DNA from 4 places in the Pseudarthrobacter sp. lyk4-40-TYG-27 genome. Region 2 is predicted to be linked to each of the others. Evidence: riboswitches for the same ligand, from Rfam matches in the RefSeq annotation. Region 2 holds a riboswitch; each other region holds the start of a gene.
The links. Region 2 has a riboswitch for thiamine pyrophosphate ahead of thiO (glycine oxidase ThiO). Riboswitches for the same ligand answer to the same signal wherever they lie in the genome.
Positions count from the first base shown of each region.

Region 1: linked by a shared signal. The riboswitch ahead of QRM96_RS16020 (ECF transporter S component) and the one ahead of thiO (glycine oxidase ThiO) in region 2 are both predicted to bind thiamine pyrophosphate.
Region 3: linked by a shared signal. The riboswitch ahead of thiC (phosphomethylpyrimidine synthase ThiC) and the one ahead of thiO (glycine oxidase ThiO) in region 2 are both predicted to bind thiamine pyrophosphate.
Region 4: linked by a shared signal. The riboswitch ahead of thiD (bifunctional hydroxymethylpyrimidine kinase/phosphomethylpyrimidine kinase) and the one ahead of thiO (glycine oxidase ThiO) in region 2 are both predicted to bind thiamine pyrophosphate.

Region 1 covers NZ_JARVSH010000008.1:92,055-96,259, forward strand. The annotation lists gene QRM96_RS15995 (Na+/H+ antiporter subunit D) at 1-449, shown strand, start outside; gene QRM96_RS16000 (Na+/H+ antiporter subunit E) at 446-991, shown strand; gene QRM96_RS16005 (MrpF/PhaF family protein) at 988-1,266, shown strand; gene mnhG (monovalent cation/H(+) antiporter subunit G) at 1,256-1,669, shown strand; gene QRM96_RS16015 (DUF4235 domain-containing protein) at 1,670-1,933, opposite strand; TPP riboswitch at 2,152-2,292, shown strand; gene QRM96_RS16020 (ECF transporter S component) at 2,360-2,983, shown strand; gene QRM96_RS16025 (ABC transporter ATP-binding protein) at 2,983-4,205, shown strand, end outside.
Region 2 covers NZ_JARVSH010000006.1:454,191-458,395, forward strand. The annotation lists gene QRM96_RS13825 (thiazole synthase) at 14-826, opposite strand; gene thiS (sulfur carrier protein ThiS) at 831-1,067, opposite strand; gene thiO (glycine oxidase ThiO) at 1,064-2,353, opposite strand; TPP riboswitch at 2,349-2,467, opposite strand; gene thiE (thiamine phosphate synthase) at 2,495-3,187, shown strand; gene QRM96_RS13845 (RNB domain-containing ribonuclease) at 3,217-4,205, shown strand, end outside.
Region 3 covers NZ_JARVSH010000006.1:115,527-119,731, reverse strand. The annotation lists gene thiC (phosphomethylpyrimidine synthase ThiC) at 1-1,438, opposite strand, end outside; TPP riboswitch at 1,434-1,541, opposite strand; gene QRM96_RS12365 (amidohydrolase family protein) at 1,622-2,704, shown strand; gene QRM96_RS12360 (VOC family protein) at 2,805-3,680, shown strand; gene QRM96_RS12355 (hypothetical protein) at 3,843-4,205, shown strand, end outside.
Region 4 covers NZ_JARVSH010000001.1:68,365-72,569, reverse strand. The annotation lists gene rplU (50S ribosomal protein L21) at 1-267, opposite strand, end outside; gene thiD (bifunctional hydroxymethylpyrimidine kinase/phosphomethylpyrimidine kinase) at 532-2,052, opposite strand; TPP riboswitch at 2,060-2,157, opposite strand; gene QRM96_RS00350 (Rne/Rng family ribonuclease) at 2,308-4,205, opposite strand, start outside.

The DNA of each region.
Region 1 (4,205 bases), on a different contig from region 2:
GCATCCCCCCGTTCTCAGGGTTTCTCGGCAAGGTGGGGCTGCTGCAGGCCGGCATTGAGCTGGGGACCCCGCTGGCCTACGCACTGGTGATCGGCGGGGTGCTGACCAGCCTGCTGACGCTGCTGGCCATTGCCCGCGTATGGAACCGGGCGTTCTGGCGGAAGCCGGAGGACGCCGAACATCCGGACCCCGTGCTGCTGGCCGGCCCCTCGGGGCGCGCCGCCGGTCCGGGCGCCAAACTCAACACGGTCACGCTCCTGCCGCGCACCATGGTGGGATCAACCCTTGGCCTGGTGGTGCTCGGCGTCGCGCTCACCGTGTTCGCCGGGCCGCTGTTCGGGCTCTCCGACCATGCTGCGCGGGACATGCTGGACCGGGCCCCCTACATCCAGTCGGTCCTCGGCAGCAATACCGCCGTTCCGGCCACCGTGACGGGAGGAGGACGATGAGCCGCAAACGGATTTCGCTGCGGCAGGAGCTTCCCCTCCTGGTGTGGCTGGTGATCGTGTGGGGTGCCCTGTGGCAGGACTTCAGCCCCGGGAACCTGCTCTTCGGTGCCCTGCTGGCGGTAGGCGTTGCCAGGCTGTTCTACCTTCCGCCGGTGGAACTCAGCGGCCGGTTCAACATCCTGTACGCCGTGCCCTTCGCCTTTGCCTTCCTGGCGAAAGTGGTGGTTGCCAGCGGCCAGGTCCTGTACCTGGCCACCGTCCGCGGACCCAAGGTGACCAACGCCGTCGTCGCGGTGAAGCTCCGGAGCCACCAGGACCTGATCGTCACCGCCACCGGGCACGTGATCTCCCTGATTCCCGGCTCCCTGGTGGTGGAGGTGGACCGCCCGGCCTCCACCCTGTACCTGCACGCACTCAACATCACCTCCAAGCAGGACATCGAGGGCCTGCGGAACGAGGTCCGGTCCATCGAAGCGGGCCTGATCCGCATCATGGGGTCCGCCGAAGAACTCGAAGCCGTCCGAATGGAGGCGTCCGCATGATGCCTGTTGTCCTGGCGGTCACGGCCGTCATCTTCTCCCTCGCCGCGGGCGGGGCCATCATCAGGATTGCCCGCGGCCCTTCGCTGCTGGACCGGGTGCTTGCGGCCGATGTCCTGCTCGCCATCCTGGGCGGGGCCCTGTGCGTGGACATGGCCGTGAACCGGCACCTGAACAACCTGATGCTGGTGGTGGCCATCTCCATCATTGGGTTCATCGGGTCGGTCACGGTGGCCCGGTTCGTCGCCGACCGGAGGGTGAACCCCCATGAATCCTGACTTTTCCGGCGCGGACGCGTGGATCGACCTTGCCTCCGCGGTGTTCATGGTGGCGGGTGCGCTCCTGTCCCTGGGCGCCGCCATCGGGCTGCTCCGCTTCCCGGACCTGATGAGCCGCATGCACGCCGCCACCAAGCCGCAGGTCCTGGGCCTGTTCCTGCTGCTGGCAGCCATAGGGCTGCAGATGCGCAGCTGGTGGGTTTGGCCGGTCCTGGTGGTGGCCTGGATCTTCCAGCTGCTCACGGTGCCGGTGTCCGCGCACATGGTGGGCCGGGCCGGCTACCGCACCAAGCACCTGCACCGGGAGCTGCTCGCCGCCGATGAGCTCGAGGCCGTAGTGCAAAAAGCCGCCGCCGAGGCTGCCCTGACGGACAACCGCGACGACGGCGAAAACCGCCAGTAGCTAGACGATGTCCTGCGTCTTGGCGAAGCGGGTGATGGCGCGCTGGGTGCCCCGGTTGGCCAGGACCTGGATGATGGCGCTGACGGACGCGGAGATCAGTGCGAAAGTCAAGGCCGACCGCAGGCTGGTGGGCACGTCCTCGCCCTTGCCGCTGGGCGGCTTCTGCCCGGTGGTCTTTTCCCAGATGGTGTTGACGAGCTTGGTGCCGACCAGGCCTGCGCCCAGGCTCACCGCGGTACCGAGCAGCTTGATGAAAAGGTTCATTCCTAGTACTCCTTGCGGGCGGAAAACGGACTGCCTACAGCCTAGCCGTACACCCGGACCGGTCCGGGCAAGGGCATGGCCGGCATCCTCTCGGGCCCGCTGACGGCGGTCCGCGGTCACATCCGGCTCAACAGCCGGCATGGCCGCCGCCCGCCCCCGCCAGGTGTAAACTTGACCACGCCCAAACCGGGCAGTATTTACACGCGAACATCAACATTCAAAAACGACAGGGGAGCGCCGCCGTCGGACAACCTGGCCATGCCGGGAACCGCAGGTGGGCGCTGAGAGTGCGGGACAGCCGCAGACCCTCGAACCTGATCCGGTTAGTACCGGCGCAAGGGAGTCGAGTTCTCAAAGTGTCCGGCCGGACCGGCAACGGTCCGCCAGCCGGAGCCACTTTCCCCTCCTGTTACCCAGGAGGATCACATGAGTACTGCTGCAATCAAGAAGACCACCAGTAAGTCCTGGCGCGTCGTCGACATCGTGGTGGCGGCCTTGGTGGCCATCGCCGGCGGGGTCATTTTCTGGGCCTGGGACCAGGGCGCCGCCGCCCTGTCGGCCCCCATGAACGCCGCCTACCCGCCCTTGACCGGGATCCTGGCCGGCGGCTGGATGATTCCCGGCGTGCTGGGAATGCTCATCATCCGCAAACCCGGAGCCGCCCTGTTCTGCGAAACTGTGGCCGCAACGGGCGAGCTCCTGATGGGTTCCCAATACGGCGCCTCCGTCCTTTTCTCCGGTTTCATCCAGGGGTTGGGCGCGGAAATCATCTTCGCGGTCTTCGTCTACCGCAAGTTCAACCTGCCCGTCTCCCTCGTGGCGGGGGCGGCCGCGGGCTTCTTCTGCGGCCTGAATGACTCATTCGCACCGTGGGGCTGGAACATTGCCTACTCCGGGGCGGACAAGCTCGCCTACATCGTCCTGACCACGGTGTCCGGCGCCGTGCTGGCGGGCGCGTTGTCCTGGCTCGCCACCCGCGGCCTGGCCCGCACCGGGGTGCTGAGTTCCTTCGCGTCCCGCAAGGCTGCAACGGAGCCAGTTTTCTCCTGATGGCACCTTCCCAGGACGCCGCAGGAGGCGTGCGCCCTGCCGCCGTCACGGCCCGCGGCTGGGGCTGGCGGCATGCCGGTAGGGCCAAACCTGCCGTCCACGCCCTCGACCTGGATATCCGCCCCGGCGAGCGGGTACTCCTGCTCGGTCCCTCGGGTGCCGGGAAGTCGACGCTCCTGCATGCCCTCGCCGGGGTCCTGGGCGACATCAACGACGACGGCGAGGCCGGCGATGCGGACGAGTCCGGTTCGTTGCTGGTTGACGGCGCCCCTCCCCGCGAGCGTCGCGGCCGCTCCGGCCTGATGCAGCAGGACCCGGAGACGCAGGTGGTCCTCTCCCGGGTGGGGGACGACGTCGCCTTCGGCGCCGAGAACCTTGCCGTGCCCCGCGACGCCATCTGGGCGCGCGTGCACGAGGCGCTTGCCGACGTCGGACTGTCCCACCTCCCGCTGGACCACCCGACGTCGGCCCTCTCCGGCGGTCAGAAACAGCGCCTGGCGCTGGCGGGCATCCTTGCGATGCGTCCCGGGCTGATCCTGCTGGACGAGCCCACCGCCAACCTCGACCCGGACGGCGTCCTGGAGGTCCGGGACGCCGTGGCACGCTGCCTCGACAAGACCGGGGCCACTTTGGTGGTGGTGGAGCACCGGGTTTCCGTCTGGAAGGACCTGGTGGACCGGATCGTGGTCCTGCAGCCGGGCTCCGCCTCGGATCCCGCCGTGCTCCTGGACGGACCTCCGGACCGGGTGCTCGGCGAGGCCCGGGCCATGCTGACGGCGGCCGGAGTCTGGGTGCCGGGGTATGTGCCGGCCACCCGCCGCCAGTCCGGCATCCCCGCCGCCGTAACCGGCAACCTCCTGCTTGCAGCCGAAGACCTGGCGGTCTCCCGCGAGCGTCCCCGCCGCAAAGGCTTCCGCAAGATTCCGCCGGTTCCTGTCCAGGAGGGTGTTGCCGCGCAGGTCCGGGCCGGCCAGGCGCTGGCCGTCACCGGCCCGAACGGCGCCGGAAAATCAACGTTCGCACTGACCCTTGCCGGGCTCCTTGAACCGGTGTCCGGAAAGGTGTCGGCCGCCGTGGACCTTAGCCGCGGTGCCGGGATCGACCCCTACGCGTGGAAGGCAGAGCAGTTGATCTCACGGGTGGGCACCGTGTTCCAGGAACCGGAGCACCAGTTCGTGACGGGCAAGGTGTTGGACGAGCTGCTGTTCGGGCCGCGGCACCT
Region 2 (4,205 bases):
GGCTTTTTGGGGGCTAGAGGAACTCGGCCCGGCCCTCCATCGCCGATGAGGCCAGGGCGTGTTCCCGGCGCGGGATGCGTCCGGCTGCCCTCGCCAACCGTCCGGAAACCACGGCGTGCTTGAACGCTTCGCCCATCAGCGCCGGGTTCTGCGCCCGCGTCACGGCTGTGGCCAGCAGGACGGCGTCGCAGCCCAGTTCCATGGCCAGGGCGGCGTCGGAGGCCGTACCGATGCCCGCGTCCAGGACCACGGGAACCGAGGCCCGGGAGACGATGAGTTCGATGTTGTGCGGGTTCAGGATGCCCAGTCCGGTGCCGATCGGTGCGCCGAGCGGCATCACGGCGGTGGCACCAAGATTTTCCAGCCGCAGCGCCAGCACGGGATCGTCGTTGGTGTAGGCAAAGACCTTGAAGCCGCGGTTGACCAGCTGCTCGGTGGCGTCAACGAGTTCCACGGCGTCCGGCAGCAGGGTCTGCTCGTCGGCGATGACTTCCAGCTTCACCCAGTCGGTTTCGAGGGCCTCCCGGGCCAGTTCCGCGGTGAGGACAGCGTCCCGGGCCGTGAAGCAGCCAGCGGTGTTGGGCAGGACTTTGATCCCGTGGTCCACCAGCAACTGGAACAGAGAGCCGGTTTCCGCGGTTGAGTACCGCCGCATGGCCACCGTGGTCAGTGCCGTGCCGGAGGCCAGGAGCGCAGCGCCCAGGCCGTCCAGGCTGGGTGCACCGCCGGTGCCCATGATGAGCCGGGATCCGAGGGCGACGCCGTCGATCACCAGGGTGTCATCTGCGGCTTGGCTTGCGGTGTTGATGGTGCCGGTTTCGGTCATGGGGTCAGCCTCCTTGGACTGCAGTGACGAGTTCGATGTCGTCGCCGTCGGCGAGCGCGGTACCGAACCATTGACTGCGCGGCACCACCTGGGCGTTGTGGGCGACGGCGACGCCCAGTTTCCTGCCGTCCGTCGCCTGGCCGTTGGGGGCCAGCGGCCGCCCGGTGACCTGGCTGACGAGCGTGGTGATGGAGGCGCCGTCCGCCACGGTGTGCGGGTTTCCGTTGAGGGTGATGTTCACGCTGTCTCCTTCAGATGGGGGCTGGGGACGGCCACGGCCGACCCGGAAAAACGGTCCGGGCTGAACGGTGCCCAGCGGGGATCGGCGGCCCCGTCCAGGAGTGCCGTGCAGATCGCGGCGGCGGCGGGCGTGAGCAGCACCCCGTGCCGGAAGAAACCGGTCGCGATGACCAGCCCCGGCACGTGCCCGTCGGCTGGGCCCCCGGATCCGAAGGACGCCGCAACCCGGCCCAGCAAGGGTGCATTGTCGGGGGTTCCGGGGCGCGCCCGGGCGGTGCATTCCAGGAGTTCAAGTTCGGCGACGGCGGGCACCAGCGCCTGGGCGTCCCGGAGCAGCTGGTAGACGCTCCCGGCGCTCACGGCGTCGGAGAGGGCGTCCTCCCGTTGGGAGGCGCCGATGACTACCGTGCCATCCTCCCGGGGCACGATGTACACCGGGATCCCGTGGACCAGCCCGCGCACCGTGGCTGTCACCAACGGGCGGAGGTGCTGCGGCACGGAAAGCCGGAGGATGTCCCCGTGCACCGGCCGCAGCGGCAGGTCAAGGCCGTGGGGCAAGCCGTCAAGGGACGCCGCGTGCAGGCCGTTGGCCACGACAGTTTCCCCCGCCAGGACTGTGCTGCCGCTCCCAAGGCGGACGCCGGCCACCGTCCCGTCCTTCCACAGCAGTCCGGCCGCCCGCTCCGGGACGGCAAAACCTTCCGTTGCACCGGCAACCGCCACCGTCGGGGTTTCCCGTACCGTTGCGGCGAGCGCCAGGCGCACGGACGCTATCAGCCTCCTCGGGTCCACCTGGTGGTCGGCCGGGGTGTCCAGCGCACAGGAGATCCCCGGGCTCAGCAGGGGTTCGCGGCTGCGGGCTTCACGCACGGTCAACGGTGCCACCTCCAGGCCGCTGGCCTGCTGCACTGCGCGCAGGTCCATCAGCGCCCGCCGGTCGGCAGCGTCGACACCGACAGCGAGGGTGGGTGTCATCAGGTAGCCGGTCCCGGCTCCGGCTGCTGCGGCGACGCCGGCAGCGAAGCCGGGCCAGCGGGATGATGCGTCGAGCATGAGCTCCAGGAGGTCCTCTTCCTGGTAGTGCAGCTCGCTGACGGGGGCCAGCATGCCGGCAGCGGCCCAACTGGCGCCGGCGCCGGGCGCGTCATCGATGAGCGCAACGGACCGGCCGGAGCGCTGGATCTCCCAGGCGATTCCGTGTCCCACCACTCCGGCGCCGATGACGGCGACGTCGGCCCGGATGGCGTCATCGCCAGGTCCGGGCAGGCAGTTCCTGGTGCTGGTCATGGTGTGGTTCCTTCCCTACGCCGGTATTAGCCGGATCAGGTCAAGCGGTCGGCTCCGACGCCCTCTCAGCCCGGCGCTTTGTGACAGCTGCCGCGGGCTCCCGCAGTACCAGCCCAGTTTAGAGGAACTAGGCTGGCAGGCATGAATATGTCCCCCTCCTCCTTTCCTGCCCTTGGGGCGGCCCGACTGTACCTCTGCACGGATGCGCGCCGGGACCGCGGCGACTTTGCCCGGTTCGTGGATGCCGCGTTCGCCGGGGGCGTGGACATCATCCAGTTGCGCGACAAGAGCATCGAGGCGGCCGAAGAACTGGACCTGCTGGCGGTCTTGAAGGAGGCCGCGGTTCGCCACGGGCGGCTGTGGGCCGTTAACGACCGGGCCGACATCGCGGTGCTGTCCGGCGCACCGGTGTTCCACATCGGCCAAAAGGACCTCCCGTTGGCTGCGGCCCGGACGCTGGTCAACGGCAATGCGGCCATCGGGCTGTCCAGCCACAGCCCGGAGCAGGTGGATGCCGCCCTCTCCGCCGCTGCCGGGCCTTCCCACCTGGACTACTTCTGCGTGGGGCCTGTCTGGGCCACGCCCACCAAACCCGGCCGGACCGCCGTCGGGCTGGACCTGGTGAAGTACGCCGCCAAGGCTGCCGCGGAAGTACCCAACCCGGTGCCGTGGTTTGCCATCGGGGGCATCGACCACGGAAACGTGCACCAGGTGGCGGAGGCAGGAGCACGGCGGATCGTGGTGGTGCGTGCCATCACGGAGGCGTCGGATCCCGCGGCCGCTGCGGCCTCCCTGCTCGACGCGCTGGACGCTGCCGGCCCCGGGCCTGCGTAAACCCAGGACTTGGAGTTACGCTGACTTTTGTGTCACATCATCGGTTGGCTCCCAATGTCCGCGACCACCGGAACGCCTTGGAAGAGGCACTGGGCGCGTTGCGGACCGAACTCGAACTGCCGGGGCCTTACCCGGCCGCGGCAGTGGACGACGCCCGCGCCGCCGTGGCGGCCCTGAAGCTGCCGTCCTATGACCTGACCGCCGTCGCATTCGTGACCATCGACCCCGCCTCGTCCACGGATCTGGACCAAGCCGTGTTCATCGAGCCGGACGGGGGCGGCTACCGGGTGCTGTACGCGATCGCCGATGTTCCTGCATTTGTTGCGCCGGGTGGTCCGCTGGATGCTGAAACCAGGCGCCGCGGGCAGACGTTCTACGCTCCCGACGGCCGGATCCCGCTGCACCCGGAGGTCATCAGCGAAGGGGCCGGGAGCCTGCTGCCGGGCCAGGAGTGTCCGGCTTTCGTCTGGGAATTCACGCTCGACGCCGACGCAGCAGTGATGTCCGTGGGCGTCAGGCGGGCGCGGATCCGCAGCCGCGACAAGCTCAGTTACAGAGGTGCACAAGCAGCCCTCGACGCCGGCACCGCTCCCCCGGTGCTGCAACTGCTCCGGGAAGTGGGGCTGAAACGGGTGGCGCTTGAGCGGGAGCGCGGGGGCGCCAGCCTCAACATGCCGGAGCAGGAGATCGTTCAGCTGCCCGACGGCGGCTACCGGATCGACGCCGCCCCGCAGCTTCCCGTGGAGGACTGGAACGCGCAGATTTCGCTGATGACGGGGATGGCGGCCGCCCAGCTCATGCTGGAAGGCAAGGTGGGCATCCTGCGCACCATGCCGGCCCCCGATGAGCGGTCGCTGAGGCATTTCCGGCTGCAGACCGAAGTGCTTGGCAGGCCGTGGGACGGCGAAGTCAGCTACGGCGAGTACCTGCGGTCGCTTGACCCCACCGATCCCCGCCAGCTGGCCATCATGCATTCGGCCGGGATGCTGTTCCGGGGCGCGTCCTATACGGCGTTTGA
Region 3 (4,205 bases), 340 kb from region 2:
TGGGCAGGCCCAGGTGTTCCTTGGGCGTGACGTAGCAGAGCATGGCGGTGCCGTACCGTGCGATTTCGGTGGCCCCGATTGCCGAGGTGATGTGGTCGTAGCCGGGCGCGACATCGGTCACCAGCGGACCGAGTGTGTAGAACGGCGCACCCTTGCACAGCTCCTGCTGCCGCTCCACGTTTTCCCGGACCAGGTGGAACGGCACGTGCCCGGGGCCTTCGACCATCACCTGGACGTCGTACTCCCACGCGCGCTGCGTCAGCTCGGCCAGCGTATCCAGTTCAGCGAACTGCGCCGCGTCGTTGGCGTCCGCCGTGGAACCGGGCCGCAACCCGTCCCCCAGGGAGAACGCGACGTCGTACTTCGCGAAGATTTCGCAAAGTTCGTCAAAATGCGTGTACAGGAAGTTCTCCTGGTGGTGGGCCAGGCACCAGCCGGCCATAATGGAACCACCGCGCGAGACGATGCCCGTCACCCGGTTGGCGGTGAGCGGGACATACCGCAGCAGGACACCGGCGTGGATGGTCATGTAGTCCACACCTTGCTCGCACTGCTCAATGACGGTGTCCCGGAAGATTTCCCAGGTCAGCGCGTTGGCTTCGCCGTTGACCTTTTCCAGTGCCTGGTAGATCGGAACCGTTCCGATCGGGACAGGGGAGTTGCGGATGATCCATTCCCTGGTGGTGTGGATGTCGTCCCCCGTGGACAGGTCCATCACCGTGTCGGCACCCCATTGGGTGGCCCACTGCAGCTTGTCCACCTCTTCGGCGATGGAGCTCGTCACGGCAGAATTACCGATGTTGGCGTTGATTTTCACCAGGAACGCCTTGCCGATGATCATGGGCTCGGACTCAGGGTGGTTGATGTTGTTCGGGATGATGGCCCGACCGGCGGCTACCTCGCTCCTGACCAGTTCCACGTCGCAGTTTTCCCGCAGCGCCACGAAACGCATTTCCTGCGTGATGGTGCCCTGCCGGGCGTAGTGCATCTGGGTCACCGTATGGCCGTCGACGGCGCGGCGGGGCACCGGCCGGGCGCCCTTCCACTCCGCGGAGGCAGCGCCCCGGCGCACGGCCGAGCGGCCGTCGTCGAGCAGGTTGCGTTCCCTGCCGGTGTAGGCCTCGGTGTCCCCGCGCGCCACGATCCATTCGGCACGGAAGGGCTCCAGGCCGCGGACGGGGTCGCTTCCCGGTCCGGCCGTCCGGTAGGTCCGGAAAGGTGCGTTCGGCTGCCCGTTGGGTGATGGCTCCAGCGCGATCTCGGTGACCGGGACCCGGATGCCGGAACCGGCGTCGTCGATGTAAGCCAGTGAATGCGACTTCAGCGACTGCGTCACCCGCACTTGGGATTCGCCACTGGATCCGGTGCCGGGACCGTTGGCCGCATCGGAACCGGACGGCACCAGGGCAGGGTTCAACTGGGTGTTTTGTGTACTCAAGGGAATACTCACTTCCTTCGCCGGCATTACCCGGACAGGTTCAACGGTCGCAGGCTGCGGCAGCCCGATCTCAGCCCCTGCAGGGGCACCCGTGTGGTCAGCAACGAAGCTACCACAGCCCTTCGGAAGCCCGTTGTAACAATCGATGATGCTAGCCTGACCGGGCAACGAAAGGATGCCCGGATGGCAGGAATAATTCACTTTCGCGGACCCGTCCTGGCTGCACCGGACAGCCTGCGGCAGGGACTCTGGTCCGTGGGCGGCAAGCTCACGTTCCGCCGGCCCGCACAGCCACCCGACCGGGTACTCGACGGCTGGGTATTGCCGGGCTTCGTGGACGCCCATTGCCATATCGGGCTGGGGCCGGCCGGTCCGGTGGAGGCCGCCGTAGCGCAGGAACAGGCGCTTGCGGACCTCAACGCCGGAACCCTCCTGGTCCGTGATGCGGGTTCGCCCGCCGATACGCGCTGGATGCAGGGCGGCACGGACTTCCCGGTGTTGATCCGCGCCGGCCGGCACATTGCCCGGACCCGGCGCTACCTGCGCGGTTTCGCCCACGAGGTCGAACCCGAGGACCTCGTTGAGGCCGTGCGCAAGCAGGCCCGGGACGGGGACGGCTGGGTCAAACTGGTGGGGGACTGGATCGACCGGGGCGCCGGTGACCTGGCGCCGTCCTTTCCTGCCGCCGTCGTCCGCGACGCGGTCCAGGCTGCACACGACGAAGGTGCCCGGGTGACGGCCCACTGCTTCGCCGAAGACACCCTGGACCAGATGCTCGACGCCGGCATCGACTGCATCGAGCACGCCACCGGGCTGCTGCCACGGCACCTGCCCCGGTTCGCCGGGCAGGGCGTGCCGATCGTGCCCACCCTCATCAACATCGCCACCTTCCCGGACATTGCCGCCCAAGCGGAGCCGAAGTTTCCACGGTACGCAGCCCACATGCGGTCCCTCTGGGAGCGGAGGCTGGAGCGCGTGGCCGAGGCCCACGCAGCGGGGGTGCGCATCTTCGCCGGAACAGACGCCGGCAGCGTCATCGGCCACGGCCGCATCGCGGACGAAATCCTCGCCCTGCACGGTGCGGGCCTGCCGATGACTGCAGCGCTGGATGCAGCGTGCTGGGCAGCCCGCCGCTGGCTCGGAGCGGACGGCCTGGAAGAAGGCGCACGCGCCGATGTGATCGTCTGTCGTGAGGATCCACGGGCGGTCCCGGAGACCATCGGCAGGCTGGAACACGTCGTGCTGGGCGGCCGCATTATCCGTTGACCCAACGTGGCGCCCGGGACTTGGAATAAATTGAAGCTTCAAGTAATTTTAAGAAGTGACAGGCCGCCATCGGGACGGCCGCCAATCCAAGGAGCCTCCAATGACCGCATCAGCCAACAGCCAGGACCTGCTTCCTGCCGACCTCGCCATGGGCACGGTGATGCTCAAAGTGGGGGACATGAAGGTCATGACCGACTACTACCAGCGCGCACTCGGCCTGGAGGTGGTGGCCGAGCAGGACGGCGGACTGTACCTGGGCCGCCTTGGCCGCCCCCTGGTCCACCTGGCTCCGGCCCCCGGGCTGAACCTGCCCGGCAGGGGAGAGGCCGGACTCTTCCACACCGCGCTGCTGTTTGAAGACCAGGCCTCCCTTGCCGCCACCATCGCCACCGCGGCCCAATACGAGCCGATGTCCTTCACCGGCAGCGCCGACCACCTGGTCAGCGAAGCCTTCTACTTCACCGATCCGGAAGGCAACGGCATCGAACTGTACTGGGACCGGCCACGCAGCAGTTGGTCCTGGAACGGGACGGACGTGGTGATGGACAGCCTCGCCCTGCCCCCGCAGCGCTACCTGGAGCAGCACCTCACCGAGGAATCGCTTGAGGGCCAGCGCGTGACGGCCGCAGGCGTGGGGCACGTCCACCTCCAGGTGGGAGACGTCCAGACGGCGCGCGACTTCTACGTGGGCACCCTCGGTTTCGAAAAGACGGCGGGCTGGCACGGGCAGGCGTTGTTCGTTTCCGCCGGGCGGTACCACCACCACATGGCGATGAACGTCTGGAACAGCCGCGGGGCCGGCCCCCGCAAGGACACCCTTGGGCTGGGCGAAGTCCTCATCGAAGTTCCTTCAGGGGACGACGTCGGCGCCTTGGCTGACCGCCTCAAGGTCGCCGGAGTGACCGCGCACCACACCGGCGCCGAACTCCGGTTCGAGGATCCGTGGCGCAACCGGCTGCGGGTGGCCGTCCGCTGAGCTGCGCTGCCGGCGGAGGCCGGCCAGCGCCGAGAACTGTCCTGTGCGGCCCGGCCCGGCGCGTGCCCCTGCCGGTCCCCAGCTACTAGGCTGATTCAGTACGGCCGGGACGCGGGCAGCGCCCGGCGCGCAGTTCCGCCAACGGAAGAAGGGCAAACAGCCATGGGCTTCACCGAGATCTTTGTTGCCACCCATGACGCCGCGCTCAAACGCGCCGGCCTCCTTGATGCAGGGAGCGCGCCCGCGGCGAACGTCGGTCCTGGCAGCCAGGCCGTGCGGATCGAGGGAGTCAGCGACTTCGAAATCGAACAGCTCGGCGACGTCGCCGGGACTGCTGTCCACGCCGGTGGTGCCGACTATGAGCTGACCATGGTGGATGTCGCCAGCGACTCCCTTCTTGCAGTTCCGCCTGCCATGGTCCGTGCGCTGGCCGACCTCCTGTCCTACGAGACCGAAGGCGAGGGCAACGTCCTCGAAGACGTCGCCGAGCAGTGGGCCGCGCAGGACGACATGCCTTTCGGCGCG
Region 4 (4,205 bases), on a different contig from region 2:
GTGACCCTGGCGCTTCTTGTAGCCGGTCTTGTTCTTGAACTTCTGGATGACAATCTTAGGACCACGCAGGTCCTGGAGGATTTCAGCCGTAACAGTTACCTTGGCCAGGTCCTTGGCTGCGGAGGTGACCTTGTCACCGTCAACCAGGAGCAGTGCGGGCAGCTCAATGGTGCTGCCGGCTCCACCGGCGACGCGGTTCAGGGTAACGAAGTCTCCAACGGAAACCTTCTCTTGGCGGCCGCCTGCGCGGACAATCGCGTACACCACTTGGGAACTCACTTCTCTCGACGTTTATAACAAAATTTGCGTGCGGAACCGACTCAATAAAAGCCTGGTTTCTCGCTGTGCCTCAACGCCGTGGGGTCATAACCCAAGTGTTGGCGTAAGCACCGAAGATCCAGAATACGCTAAATCCGTCTCCAGCCGCAAATGAGGCTGGTTCCGGAGGGCCGGCTGTGATAGTAACCACAGCATGGCATGCAGCGCCGCAACCGTGCGTATCCATTGTAGCCGGGGCGCCGCCGTTGGGCGTCAGGAGTGAATGCGCGGCGCGTCGAAGAATTCCACTTCGAGCCGGCAGGACTGCTTGAACGCCGTGACCATGGCGGCCTGTTCATGGTCGGAGGCCTTCCGTCCGGCCGCATCCACCATGGCGATGGCCTGCCGGGTGGCCTCGGCGAAGCCCTCGTCGGCATAGGTGCGGAGCCACGCGGCGTAGGCGTGCCCGTCCGGTTCGCCCGCCGCGAGGAACCGGGCGTGCAGTGTCCTGCCAACCTCGGCGTAGAGCCAGAAGCAGGGCAGGACGGCGGCGGCAAGGACGGCATAGCTGCCCGACGCCGAGACGGCTGTGAGGTGGTCGACGTAGGACTTGGTGACGGGTCCCAGGCCCGTCTGCCCGGGCCGGGTGCTGAGCCATGAGCGGTGCAGTTCCGATTCAACCTCCAGGCACTGCCGGGCCGAGCCTGCCCAGAACAGCTGCTCCTCTTCGGAGGGGGCCAGGGCACTGGCACGGGCCAGGACCCGGGAGTAGCCGTTGAGGTATTGGGCGTCCTGGGCCAGATAGTAGGCAAAGTCCTTTTCCGCCAGTTCGCCGGAGACCAGGCCTTGGATGAAGTCCAGGGCGTAAATATCCGCCAGGTCCTGCCGGGCTTCGGCCCAGAGCCTGGCCGCGAAGCCGCCTTCCGGCAGGTGGGGCCGCACATGGTGGAAGTGGTGCACGGGCCCGTTCCCGTGGCCGACCTCCAGCCTGCCGGAATCCTCAAGCGCTCCGGCCAGCCAGGGCTTGACCGTCCGCAGCGCCCCTTCCCAGTCGCCCAACCGGGCCTGGACCGTGGCCATGGCAGAGGACAGCGAACAACCCGTCCCGTGGCTGTTGCGGGTGTTGACGCGGGGGCCGGGCACTTCCACCACGTCCCGGGCCAGCACACCGGCGGTGTTCACCAGGGCGTCCGGGCAGCCTTCGCCTGACAGGTGTCCGCCTTTTACCAGGACGGTGGCGCCGGTGGCATCCGCCAGGCGCCTGCCCTGGTCCAGCGCACCTTCCCAGTCCCCCGCTGGCTCTTCGCCCACCAGCATGGCCAGTTCGGGCAGGTTGGGGGTGATGAGGTGGGCAAGCGGGAGCAGGTCGCGGAGGGCGGCTTCGGCGGTTTCCTTCAGCAGGCGGTCGCCGCTGGTGGCCACCATCACCGGGTCCAGGACTACGACGGCGGGACGCACCTTGTCGAGCCATTGCTGGACCGTGCGGATCACCGCTTCGTCGCCGAGCATGCCGATCTTGACGGCGTCGATGGTGATGTCGTCGCTGACGGCATCGAGCTGCTGCGCCAGGAACGCAGCAGGCGGGACGTGGACGGCCACAACGCCACGGGTATTTTGCGCCGTCAGTGCCGTGATGGCGGCCATGCCATATCCGCCGTGCGCTGCAATGCTCTTCAGGTCCGCTTGGACTCCTGCTCCGCCGGATGGATCCGAGCCCGCAATGGAGAGGACCCGTGGGATGTCGCGGCCCGCAGGGGTGCCGGAGGCGTCAGTGGAGGCACTTGGCAGGGGCATGGAGAGGGTCGAAGACAACAGACATCCCTTCGCCGGTACTAGCCGGACAGGTTCAACGGGTGTGGATCTCAGCCGGCCTTCTGCGCGGCACCCCGTGTCGGTTTCCCAGCCTAGCCGGTGGCGCGGTGCCCGGCTAAAGGTGACAGCGGCCAGATGCAGGAAGTCCCCGCCCCGTGGACTGTTCCCCCTGTACTTTCGGGGGGAATGGTCCACGAGACGGGGACTTCACCTTTCGACGCCGTGGCTTGCCGGAATTTAGAGCTCCGAAGCCGGGACGCCCACGCCGAGGATGATGGGTTCCTCGGAACGCTTGCCGCTATCAGCAGGCTGCTGGTTCGCGGGCTCGGGGGCCTTGGCTGCGTGTGAGTGCCCGGTAGTTGCGGCTTGGACGTTCTCATGGTGCTGGACGGCGGTTTCGTTCGCGGCGCCCTGGGCTCGGCTGGCGGCCCGGTGGCGGCGCGGCCTGCGCTGCCTTGTCTGCTCCAGCGTGTGGTCGGAGTAGTCCTTTTCAGCCGGTGCTTCCGCGGCCCGCGAAGGGGCTTCGCCGCCCTGCGGCCGGGGCTCCTGTGCGGCCTGTTCCGGTGCCGGTTCAGCCGCTGCAGGATTTTTTGGAGCGTCCTCGACGGCGGAAACCGGCTGGCCGAGGTGCGCGAATGCTTCCGCGAGCCGGTCCAGCGTCAGGGCGGGCTTGGGCTGCTGATCCTCCGCGTGCTCCACGAACGGAAGCGGGACTTTCTCGCCGCCGAACGTCAGGACCGCCGCGGGACGCCCGTGCGTATCGGCGTCGTGCTTTTCCCCGTCAGCTGCCGGTGCAGGCTGGACCGGTGCTTGCGGGGCCGTAGCCTGCTCTGCCGGCGCGTGCCGGGCAGCTGCCAGCTCGTCGTCGTGGAGGTGCGCCGCGTGGGCCGCCGCGGCGATGTTGGCCAACGCGAGCCGGGTGGCTTCAGCCTTGGCGTGCCGCTCGGCGTCACTGGGATCCGGCTGCACAGTGTGCACGTGCACTGCCGGCGCCGGTACTGCCTCGGCCTGCTGGCCGCCGCGTCCACGGCGGCGTTTCCGCTCGGGGCGTGCACCGGGCTGGCCGGCATCGGTCCGCTGTCCGTCGGGGCGGTGGGCCTCCCCGCGGGCTTCGGGACGGTTGTCGGCGCGCTGGACGTGGTGTTCGGCCGCCACGATGTTGGCGCGGCGGTGCTCCACGGGATCGTCGTGGGTCACGACGCCGCGTCCGGCACACGCCTCGCATTGCTCGCCGAAGACTTCCAGCAGGCCCGTGCCCATGCGCTTGCGGGTCATCTGGACCAGGCCCAGGGACGTGACCTCGGCAACCTGGTGCTTGGTCCGGTCGCGGCCCAGGCACTCGACGAGGCGGCGCAGGACCAGGTCCCGGTTGGATTCGAGCACCATGTCGATGAAGTCGATCACGATGATGCCGCCAATATCGCGCAGCCTCAGCTGGCGCACCACTTCCTCGGCAGCTTCGAGGTTGTTCTTGGTGACGGTTTCCTCGAGGTTGCCGCCGCTGCCGGTGAACTTGCCGGTGTTGACGTCCACCACGGTCATGGCTTCGGTCCGGTCGATGACCAGGGATCCGCCGGAGGGCAGGAACACCTTGCGCTCGAGTGCCTTGTGGATCTGCTCATCGATCCGCCAGGCGGAGAAGATGTCCTGGTCCTTGGTCCATTTCTCGAGGCGGCCCACCAGGTCCGGGGCGACGTAGGTGACGTAGGCCTCGATGGTGTCCCAGGCTTCCTCGCCGGAGACGATCAGCTTGGAGAAGTCCTCGTTGAAGACGTCGCGGACCACCTTGATGGTCAGGTCAGGTTCGCCGTACAGCAGTTCGGGGGCGAGGACCTTGGTGGAGGTGGACTGGCTTTCGATGCCTTCCCATTGTGCGCGCAGCCGGTTGATGTCGTGCGTGAGTTCCTCTTCGGAGGCGCCCTCTGCGGCGGTGCGGACGATGACACCGGCGTGTTCGGGGAGGCGGTCCTTGAGGATGCGCTTGAGGCGGTTGCGTTCGACGTCCGGCAGTTTGCGGGAAATGCCGGTCATGGAGCCGCCGGGCACGTACACCAGGTAGCGTCCGGGCAAGGAGATCTGGCTGGTGAGGCGGGCGCCCTTGTGGCCCACTGGGTCCTTGGTCACCTGGACCAGGA